One region of the Halobacillus ihumii genome, then DNA from elsewhere that is predicted to be linked to it. Evidence: riboswitches for the same ligand, from Rfam matches in the RefSeq annotation. Region 1 holds a riboswitch; each other region holds the start of a gene.

Region 1 (2,202 bases):
AGTTGTCCCGAAAGAAACTCCAGCGACAAGAGCTGCGACCAAATCACCAGTCCCTACCCCTGTCGCAGCGGTAACAATCCCTGGTCCTACTGTTTTTAACTTTCCCCCGATCGTCGTCGGAGCTTTAGGAACCTCTGTATGCATTTGCTCATGAGAATGTGCTTCAGAACTCACAATCATCCCTCCATTGTAATCGTTTTCAAAAAAATAAATTATAAGTACCGTTGTTTTACATTTTTAAGATGTTCTCTCATCGCTGCACTTGCAGAACTTGGTTCACCCTCTTGGATAGACTGAAAGATCGCCCTATGTTCCTGCAATATCTGTTCGCTTTGCCCCGGTATATCCAGGGATCGGGCTCGGCTGTCCTCTAGCCCAATTAACACCTGATCAGATACCATGTTCATGACTTGAGCCAGTAATTGATTTCTTGCGATCCTGGCAATGTACATGTGAAAAGCTAAATCCTCTTCGGCAGCCAAACTATTAGCTAGCACGGCCTGTTCGAGCTGAAGATAGAATTGTTCCAATCCTACAATATCCTGCTGATTTCTTCTATGTGCCGCGTAATAAGCAATATCCACTTCTACAGCCTGTCGCAATTCCATAAGCTCAACCATATTAGCCGACTGTCCACGAATAAGAGCCCGGAGTTTATTCATAATATCTTCGATCGTATTTTCTAAGAGATAAACACCACTGCCCTGCTTGATTTCAACGATGCCAGACGACTCCAGCACACTAAATGCTTCTTTCACAGATGTTCTGGATACAGACAACTTTGCAGCCAGCGTCCTCTCTGAAGGCATTTTCTCCCCAGGTACAACTTCCCCCCTTTTAATACACTTTTTAATTTGTTCTACGATCATATGATAGACGCGTTTTTTTCTGATAGGAGACTCCTTCATCTTCTCTACCCTTTCGAAAAAATTATTGAACAGACTAAGTGGATGGTCCAGTTTAGTTTACAAGGTTATTTTTCAGAATTCAATGATTATTTAGAACCTTTTCTAAACCCTTCGAAGAGTCGTACCAATGTCTGAATTTATTATTTTTTCCGATTATTCATTGACAATAGCTGTGTTTTCATATTACGATTAAACTCAAATTAAAAATTCTTATCCAGAGAAGCTGAGGGATCTGGCCCTGTGAAGCTTCAGCAACCTCTGACAACTGTCAGAAAGGTGCTCCGTCCAGCAAGATTTAAGATCTTGGGAGATAAGAGCGGATTTAACCGTCAAACCCTCTTTTCTCATTAACAGAAAAGAGGGTTTTTATATGTGTGATTAAGATTTTTTACATTTGGACGAAGTGCATTAAATGATTTTAACGGAAAGGAAGTTGTTATATGAGTGATATCGTATTGTTGTCAGGAAGTCCTTCAGAACAGTCAAGATCAGAAAAAGTTTTAGATTATCTAGACAGATTGGTCGTTGAGGAAGGGTTATCTACCACTAAAATTTCAGTCCGCAATGTTTCGCCTGAGGATCTATTTTATGCCCGTTTTGACAGTGAAGCGATTGAGGAAATTACGGAAACGATCCAGCAAGCAAAAGGAATCATCGTTGCTTCACCCGTGTATAAGGCCTCCTACTCTGGCATTCTTAAAGCACTCATCGATCTATTGCCACAGGATGTGTTAAAGGATACACCCGTTCTTCCCATTATGAGCGGCGGCAGCAAATCCCATTTACTCGCCATAGAATATGCACTTAAACCTTTGCTGGCTACGTTGAAGGGACAAAATCTAAAAGGTGTGTATTTACTGGACGATCAGATTGATAAATCCAGACCTTCCCATCCGATCACCGATATCGATTGTGAACAACGCTTGAAGAAACAGCTCGTTTACTTTCTTCAAATTATTCAAAAACAAGTTCCGCTAATGTTATAAGCACCTCAAAGCAGGAGGCACGTTCATTGGCTTATGAACGTGCCCCCTTCTTTTTTATAAAATTAACTCGGTTATTTTCTTCCTGTCCAATACGCCCCTTCATCAAGATGAGCAAACGGAATATCGGTATCCACTTCACCATGAATCCGTTCTAACTGAAGATCTTCCCCATCAAGCCACTTGGCGAAATCAAATTCCATCGGCTCCGCGTCTCCACCAAGCGCGAACCAGGTTTTCATTTCTTTAGGCAAGTAACCTGATGTATGAATGGTTCCTGCCCAATTCCTGTATTGTTTTGAGAATACGCC
Region 2 (2,202 bases), 420 kb from region 1:
TCTATAGTCTGTCTTTAAATATTGGACAACCAGCAGCCCTGATCAAATTTTCTCGACATAAGAATTCTTCCTACCTTTATTATTAAAGTATAGGGGTTTGGTATCAAGAAGGGTCGATGTTTCATTCATTTGAGCTTTCATTTTTGAGGGCTTTTTACCATTGTTTCTTTCTACATGGAAATGAAAGTATTATCCTTAGAGAGGAAAAGAAAAAAACCGTTTACAAATTAAGTTGTTTGTAGTACAACCCACTTAAATACAACGTATACAAAAGAAAGTGAGGTGAGAATAATGCGATTTCCAATTGACCGTCTGCCTTGTTCTTCGAAGGGAAAGGAGACTGCTAGTCAAATGCGATTTGAGATTATAGGGGGTGAATTGAAACCGGGTGAAACGGTTTCCGGAAATTATATTGCAAAAACATATAATGCTAGTCGGTCACCTGCAAGAGAGGCACTAGGCTTGTTATTTTTGACCACATAATGCTCACGTTAAAATCACATTTTATTCATTTTCTATATTTCTTAATTACTTTTTATTTTGTTTTAGAACGAAGGAAACCAACCGTAATAATTATCGTACGCTCGTAAACCCCCCGTTCTCCATAAAAGCTATATATCTCGATATGTATTCCCATAAAATAAATCCTCCGTTTCCCGGATCTCAAGTTGCTACAATCAATTTTCTTCTCTATCGAAAGTGGTGGGGGAGTTTGGTGTCAAAAAGATGTGACTTTTTAAAAGGTAACAAGAAAAGTAACGAGGAAAAACAACCTTACGAAGGTGTGCGAACGCACGTTCTATTTTAATAGTTTCAGTTTTAAAGATTCGCATTTAAATGGAGGGTGGAAAAGTCTCGAAAAACCTAATGATGTATGGGCGGCATGATGTAGGAAATACATGGATTGACAAAAGACTTTGTCTATATTATGATAATTCACATCATTTAAAAAATAATAAGCTTATCTTCTTATCTAGAGAGGTGGAGGGACTGGCCCTTTGAAACCTCGGCAGCGGGACTAATGAAGTTCATTAGAAACTGTGCCAATTCCAGCAGGTGCATGTGCACTTGAAAGATGAGGAGAGCCGGTTTTCTATTAAGTTTGAAAGCCCCTCTTCTAATTTTTCGAGAAGAGGGGCTTTTTCGTGTTAAATAAGGGGGATAAGAAATGATCCAGTTTGATGAGGTTTCGAAAGTTTATCAACATAATGGGAATGATTTGCGAGCAGTTGATCGAGTGAACCTAACCATTGATAAAGGTGAGATATTTGGGGTTATTGGGTTCAGCGGAGCTGGGAAAAGTACACTCGTTCGATTGGTAAACCTTTTAGAAAGACCTTCTGAAGGGAGTATATTAGTAGATGGTGAGGATTTGTCACAGTTATCAAAACCAGGTCTAAGGAAAGTGCGCAAGCGCATTGGGATGATTTTTCAACACTTCAACTTATTAGAATCTAAAACAGTTCTACATAATGTTGCTTTTCCTTTAATTATTTCAGGAACTCCGAAGAAAAAGGTTAAAGCTAGAGTTGAAGAGATATTGGAATTTGTAGGCCTTTCAGACAAGGCACATCAATATCCTGATGAATTATCTGGCGGCCAGAAACAACGAGTGGGTATCGCCCGTGCACTGGCTACTTCCCCTGATATTTTACTATGTGATGAAGCCACGTCAGCACTTGATCCAGAAACAACGAGGTCCATTCTTCAATTGCTTAAAAGAGTTCGAGATGAATATAACCTTACGATATTGATGATTACACATGAAATGAATGCGGTTCGCGAGGTTTGTGATCGCATTGCTGTCATGGAAAGTGGCCGTGTAATTGAGGAAGGTTCTATTTTTGACCTATTCTCTAATCCTCAACACCCAACGACTAAAAACTTTGTCAATTCAGTGATGGAAAGTGATATTCCGGCCTCTATACTTTCAGGAATTGAAGAGCGTGGTGGAGGACGACATGTCTATCGTGTAACTTTTGTAAAAGAAAAGGCCAGTCAGCCGATTTTTTCACAAGTCACTAAAAGTTATCAAGTAGAAGTAAATGTATTGTTTGGGCAAATTACCGAACTTCAAGGCATCCCATTTGGGCAGTTAGTTGTGGAATTGCAAGGCGATGATAAGGAGATCTTGAGAGCACTAGATTATATTCAACGAACAGTAACCGTACAGGAGGTAGAAGCCGATGCAGGTTGAGTTAG
Region 3 (2,202 bases), 630 kb from region 1:
ATCTCCTTCATATAATGAGGGATCACGTCCATCACATAGCACCGTATCGTATTCACCGAGATGCACAAGCTCTGTTTCAGCATCAGGAAGAGCTTCTTTAGCCGCTTCAATAGCTTGTTTAACGGAAACCCACGTCTTCGAACTCAACGTCACACTTCCCGACAAGCCTAATACCTTCATGCCAGAACTCCTTCAGCTTTAAGCTTTGCTTCCTTCTCTTTCACAAGCGGAATCACTTCTTTTCCAAAGCGCTCAAGATCTTGTTCATAATGAAAGTGTGCGGTAAGAATCAGGTCCACCCCGATCTTCTTCAACTCGATGATTTGATTCGCTACCTGTTCAGCGGTACCAATCAATCCTGTCTTGAAGCCATCATTATATTGCACCAGATCTTCATAGCTGGAATCAGCCCACATGCCTTGCTTATCCTGTGTGGATTGCCCCGCTTCTTGTACAGATTGCTTAAATCCTTCAACAGCGTCCTCATCTGCAGCATGAACGATATCGTTCAACTGTTGATAGGCTTCCTCTTCAGAATCCCTCACAATCGCAAAACCATGTGCAGCGAATTTGACCTCGCGTCCTTCTTGTTGTGCCAGTTCACGTACCTCATCAATTTGCTTTTTAAATCCTTCTAGTGTATTTCCATTCATAAAGTAATAATCTGAGACACGCGCTGCCATCTGTTTAGCTGCTGAAGAATTCCCTCCTTGGAAAATCGGGAGATCGCCTCCTTGAACAGGTTTTGGTTTAGATGGTGCATCATTTATTTTGTAAAAGTCCCCGCTAAACGCAGCTTTTTCTTTTGTCCAGAATTCTCGCAGCACACGGATAAATTCTTCCGAACGGCGGTACCGTTCATCATGCTCTAGCCAAGGTTCACCGAATCCAGTAAATTCTTGTTTAAACCAGCCGCTCACTACATTAACAGCGGCTCTACCCTCGCTGATTTGATCCAGCGTCGACAACATTTTCGCATACACGGCCGGATGCCATAAACCAGGATGAACTGCAGAGATCAGCTGTAAACGATCTGTAACGGCTGCCAGCGCTGAAGCTAATGTAATCGCCTCAAGCTGGTTTTCAGCTCCATAGCTTGCAAAAAACCTCGTCTGTAATAAAGCTAAATCATAGTTCGAATCCTCAGCAATTTGCGCATATCTTTTATTCGCCTCAAAACTCCAATCCGTTTGCTGAGGCAGCTTTGAAACCACTAACCCTCCACTTACATTTGGAACCCAATAAGCAAATTTTAAATTTCCCATAATTAAACCGTCTCCTCTCTTAAAGTAGACGGACACAATACGGCCATGATACATTAATAATAATGGTCGTAGATGTCCGTGTTTCCCTTAGGCGGGAAGGACTTAAATGATCAGCCCGGCAAAAGGTGTTGCAGCACCTTTTGCCTTTTTCATTCAATTAAAATTCAATTAAAAAACCCTTTCCTGCTTCACGAAGCAAGAAAGGGCGTATATAGCAGCGGGCAAATATCCGTACTAACACGACCTTCTTATCTTCGGATGCAATCCACTGAATTTGGCACCATGCAAACGCTGGTTGCCGAGACTTCATAGGGTCAGTCCCTCCGCCTCTCTTGATAAGAAGAAATCGTTATTTAATTGAATGATTAGACCCTATCATAATGTCTATATTATCTCCTGTCAATCCGCTTTTTAAATATTTACATAATTATTTACCATGAGAAATTGCTCTCCTATTCAGGAAGTTCGGCTAAGACCGACTCTCCGCAGTACAGGACCTATGCATTAGTAATTTACAGAAGAGCTCTCCTCTTCCAATGGCTTCTTCTCTTTCCTTGCTAAAGCAACTATTCCGGCAATTAGGAAAGCAAGTCCTCCGAACAATCCAAACCCGATTGTTCCAACAGTTGTAACGACAGCTGTAATGATCAGGATAATGCCGGCTGGTTTCGGCTTCTTATTTCCTTTAAGGAAAACAATAGCTAGGATTCCCAGGATAATCGCCACTAAAGCAGAAATGATGATCAACCAAGTCACAGAAGCTACACCTTCCATAATTTGATCAACAGAGAGTTGAGCTTGTTCGAGGTTGGGATCTGAATCCAACATACTCTGCATTTCTGCTCTCCATCCCTCATTATCCTGTATATTGAGGAAAACAAAGCTCAAAGCAGTAGTAATTCCATAAATAAGCAATCCGATTACTACAAACACGGTT
Region 4 (2,202 bases), 2.4 Mb from region 1:
CAGCTACAATGTTTTTCGCAACATAGCGGGCAGCATAGGCCCCAGATCGGTCTACTTTAGTAGCATCTTTACCGCTAAAGGCTCCTCCCCCATGGCGAGCATATCCGCCATATGTGTCAACAATAATCTTTCTACCTGTTAACCCGGCATCACCTTGTGGGCCGCCAATGACAAACCTTCCAGTAGGATTAATAAAATACTTGGTCTCCTCATCAATAAGTTCTGACGGGACAACAGGCTGAATAACTTTATCTTTCAAATCTCTTTGAATTTGTTCAAGTGTTATTTCTTCGGCATGCTGTGTAGAGATAACAATCGTATCGACTCGAACAGGCTGATCATGTTCATCATACTCAATCGTTACCTGAGTCTTCCCATCTGGACGCAAATAACCGAGAGTACCATCATTGCGCATATCTGAAAGACGCTTCGATAACTTATGAGCAAGTGATATCGGCAAAGGCATTAGTTCAGCCGTTTCGTTATTTGCAAAACCAAACATTAGACCTTGGTCTCCTGCACCAATAGACTCGATTTCTTGATCGCTCATTTGACCCTCTCTTGACTCTAGCGCTACATCTACTCCGCCTGCAATGTCCGGAGATTGTTCATCTATAGCCGTTAATACAGCACATGTATCAGCGTCAAATCCATACTTCGCTCTTGTATAGCCGATATCTTTAATCGTTTGACGTACAATAGCAGGGATATCTACATACGTATTTGTACTGATCTCACCTGAAACGAGGACAAGTCCTGTCGTAACAGTTGTTTCACACGCAACACGTGCGTTCGGATCATTTTTTAAAATTTCGTCTAGAATCGCATCAGAAATCTGGTCACAGATTTTATCAGGATGACCTTCTGTTACAGATTCAGATGTGAATAACCGGCGATTGGCTGGCATTCTGCTAAACTCCTCCTTCTGTTAAATACATAGATTAGACGGAACTCTTTACCAGTATCATTAGAAACCTCTCTAGATTCCTATGGTTTCCTTACAATCGTTTTTATGGCTATTGCACATTTCACGTTATATGTACATATGAATATGAACATCATCAGAAATTGTGCTGAACCTTTTCCCAATAAAAGAAAAAACCCTTCCTTCGTTCAGAGGAAAGGCATCGTTTCCTTTCGCTCTTATCGTCCAAGGCATAACAATTGCCTTGCTTCAGGTTAGCACCATGTCAGCAGCTATCTGACGGTTGCCGGGTTTCTCAGGGCCTGTCCCTCCACCAACTCTGGATAAGAGAGTATCCGTTCGAGATAATCGTACCGAAAACCTCATTTAATGTCAATCCGTTTACTATGCTTTAAGAAACGGTCTGCTTTTCTACGTAAATATCGCTATTATATAGTTAGCTCATATATCTGGAATAAGGAGCTCTTTACATTTCCGGTAAAAAGATGGATTCTCCGATTTACAAAAAAACAGAGACTAGTTTGACCATTATTGCTAAATGCAATAGGAAACGAATGAACTAGGGGTAAACCCCCACAAATAACAGCTTGGATTGTTCAAAGTTATCGAATGCGTGATACAAAATTTTATAGTAAAATAAATTGAAAGCATTTTCATTATTAGTATGGATTATTAAAATGAATGTGTTATACTATTAATCAACTTAAAGCAATAACTTAAAGTAATTTATGCTTTTTATTAATTTTAAAGTAAAGGCGGGTTGACACATATGAGTGCCATTAACCAACTATCAGATTTAAACCAACTTTTAGCGCAAGAGCATGTCCTCCATCATTTGTCTGTACCACAACTTGTAGAAAAAATACTTTCCAAAAAAGAAGGATCGTTAACGGATCGTGGGGCTGTTCTAGCTACTACAGGCACCTATACTGGCCGATCTCCAAAGGATAAATTTATCGTAAAAGATCATGAGTCAGAACCCAACGTCAACTGGGGAAGCACCAATCAGCCTATAGATGAGAGCACATTCGTTCATTTATACCATAAAGTGTTGGATCATTTAAAAGAGCGTGAAGAAGTATTTGTTTTTAAAGGCTACGCAGGAGCAGACAAGAAAAGCCAACTGCCTATTCAAGTCATCAATGAATTCGCATGGCATAATTTATTTGCCCGCCAAATGTTTATCCGCCCAACTGATCAAGAGCTCTCTGAGCACGAAGCCGAGTTTACAGTCATATCTGCACCAACATTTAAAGCTAATCCAAGAGTAGATGGAA

Evidence for each region. Region 1 has a riboswitch for S-adenosylmethionine ahead of ssuE (NADPH-dependent FMN reductase). Riboswitches for the same ligand answer to the same signal wherever they lie in the genome.
Region 2: linked by a shared signal. The riboswitch ahead of G6R08_RS13245 (methionine ABC transporter ATP-binding protein) and the one ahead of ssuE (NADPH-dependent FMN reductase) in region 1 are both predicted to bind S-adenosylmethionine.
Region 3: linked by a shared signal. The riboswitch ahead of sfnG (dimethylsulfone monooxygenase SfnG) and the one ahead of ssuE (NADPH-dependent FMN reductase) in region 1 are both predicted to bind S-adenosylmethionine.
Region 4: linked by a shared signal. The riboswitch ahead of metK (methionine adenosyltransferase) and the one ahead of ssuE (NADPH-dependent FMN reductase) in region 1 are both predicted to bind S-adenosylmethionine.

The regions. Positions count from the first base shown of each region.
Region 1 covers NZ_CACVAO010000001.1:3,071,458-3,073,659, reverse strand. The annotation lists gene G6R08_RS15245 (Nramp family divalent metal transporter) at 1-174, opposite strand, end outside; gene G6R08_RS15240 (FadR/GntR family transcriptional regulator) at 213-908, opposite strand; SAM riboswitch class I at 1,116-1,225, shown strand; gene ssuE (NADPH-dependent FMN reductase) at 1,349-1,894, shown strand; gene G6R08_RS15230 (C45 family autoproteolytic acyltransferase/hydrolase) at 1,966-2,202, opposite strand, start outside.
Region 2 covers NZ_CACVAO010000001.1:2,646,763-2,648,964, forward strand. The annotation lists gene G6R08_RS22480 (GntR family transcriptional regulator) at 292-483, shown strand; SAM riboswitch class I at 967-1,082, shown strand; gene G6R08_RS13245 (methionine ABC transporter ATP-binding protein) at 1,169-2,197, shown strand; gene G6R08_RS13250 (methionine ABC transporter permease) at 2,187-2,202, shown strand, end outside.
Region 3 covers NZ_CACVAO010000001.1:2,437,361-2,439,562, reverse strand. The annotation lists gene G6R08_RS12180 (NADPH-dependent FMN reductase) at 1-180, opposite strand, end outside; gene sfnG (dimethylsulfone monooxygenase SfnG) at 177-1,265, opposite strand; SAM riboswitch class I at 1,511-1,607, opposite strand; gene G6R08_RS12170 (DUF4064 domain-containing protein) at 1,770-2,202, opposite strand, start outside.
Region 4 covers NZ_CACVAO010000001.1:650,324-652,525, forward strand. The annotation lists gene metK (methionine adenosyltransferase) at 1-907, opposite strand, end outside; SAM riboswitch class I at 1,141-1,255, opposite strand; gene pckA (phosphoenolpyruvate carboxykinase (ATP)) at 1,695-2,202, shown strand, end outside.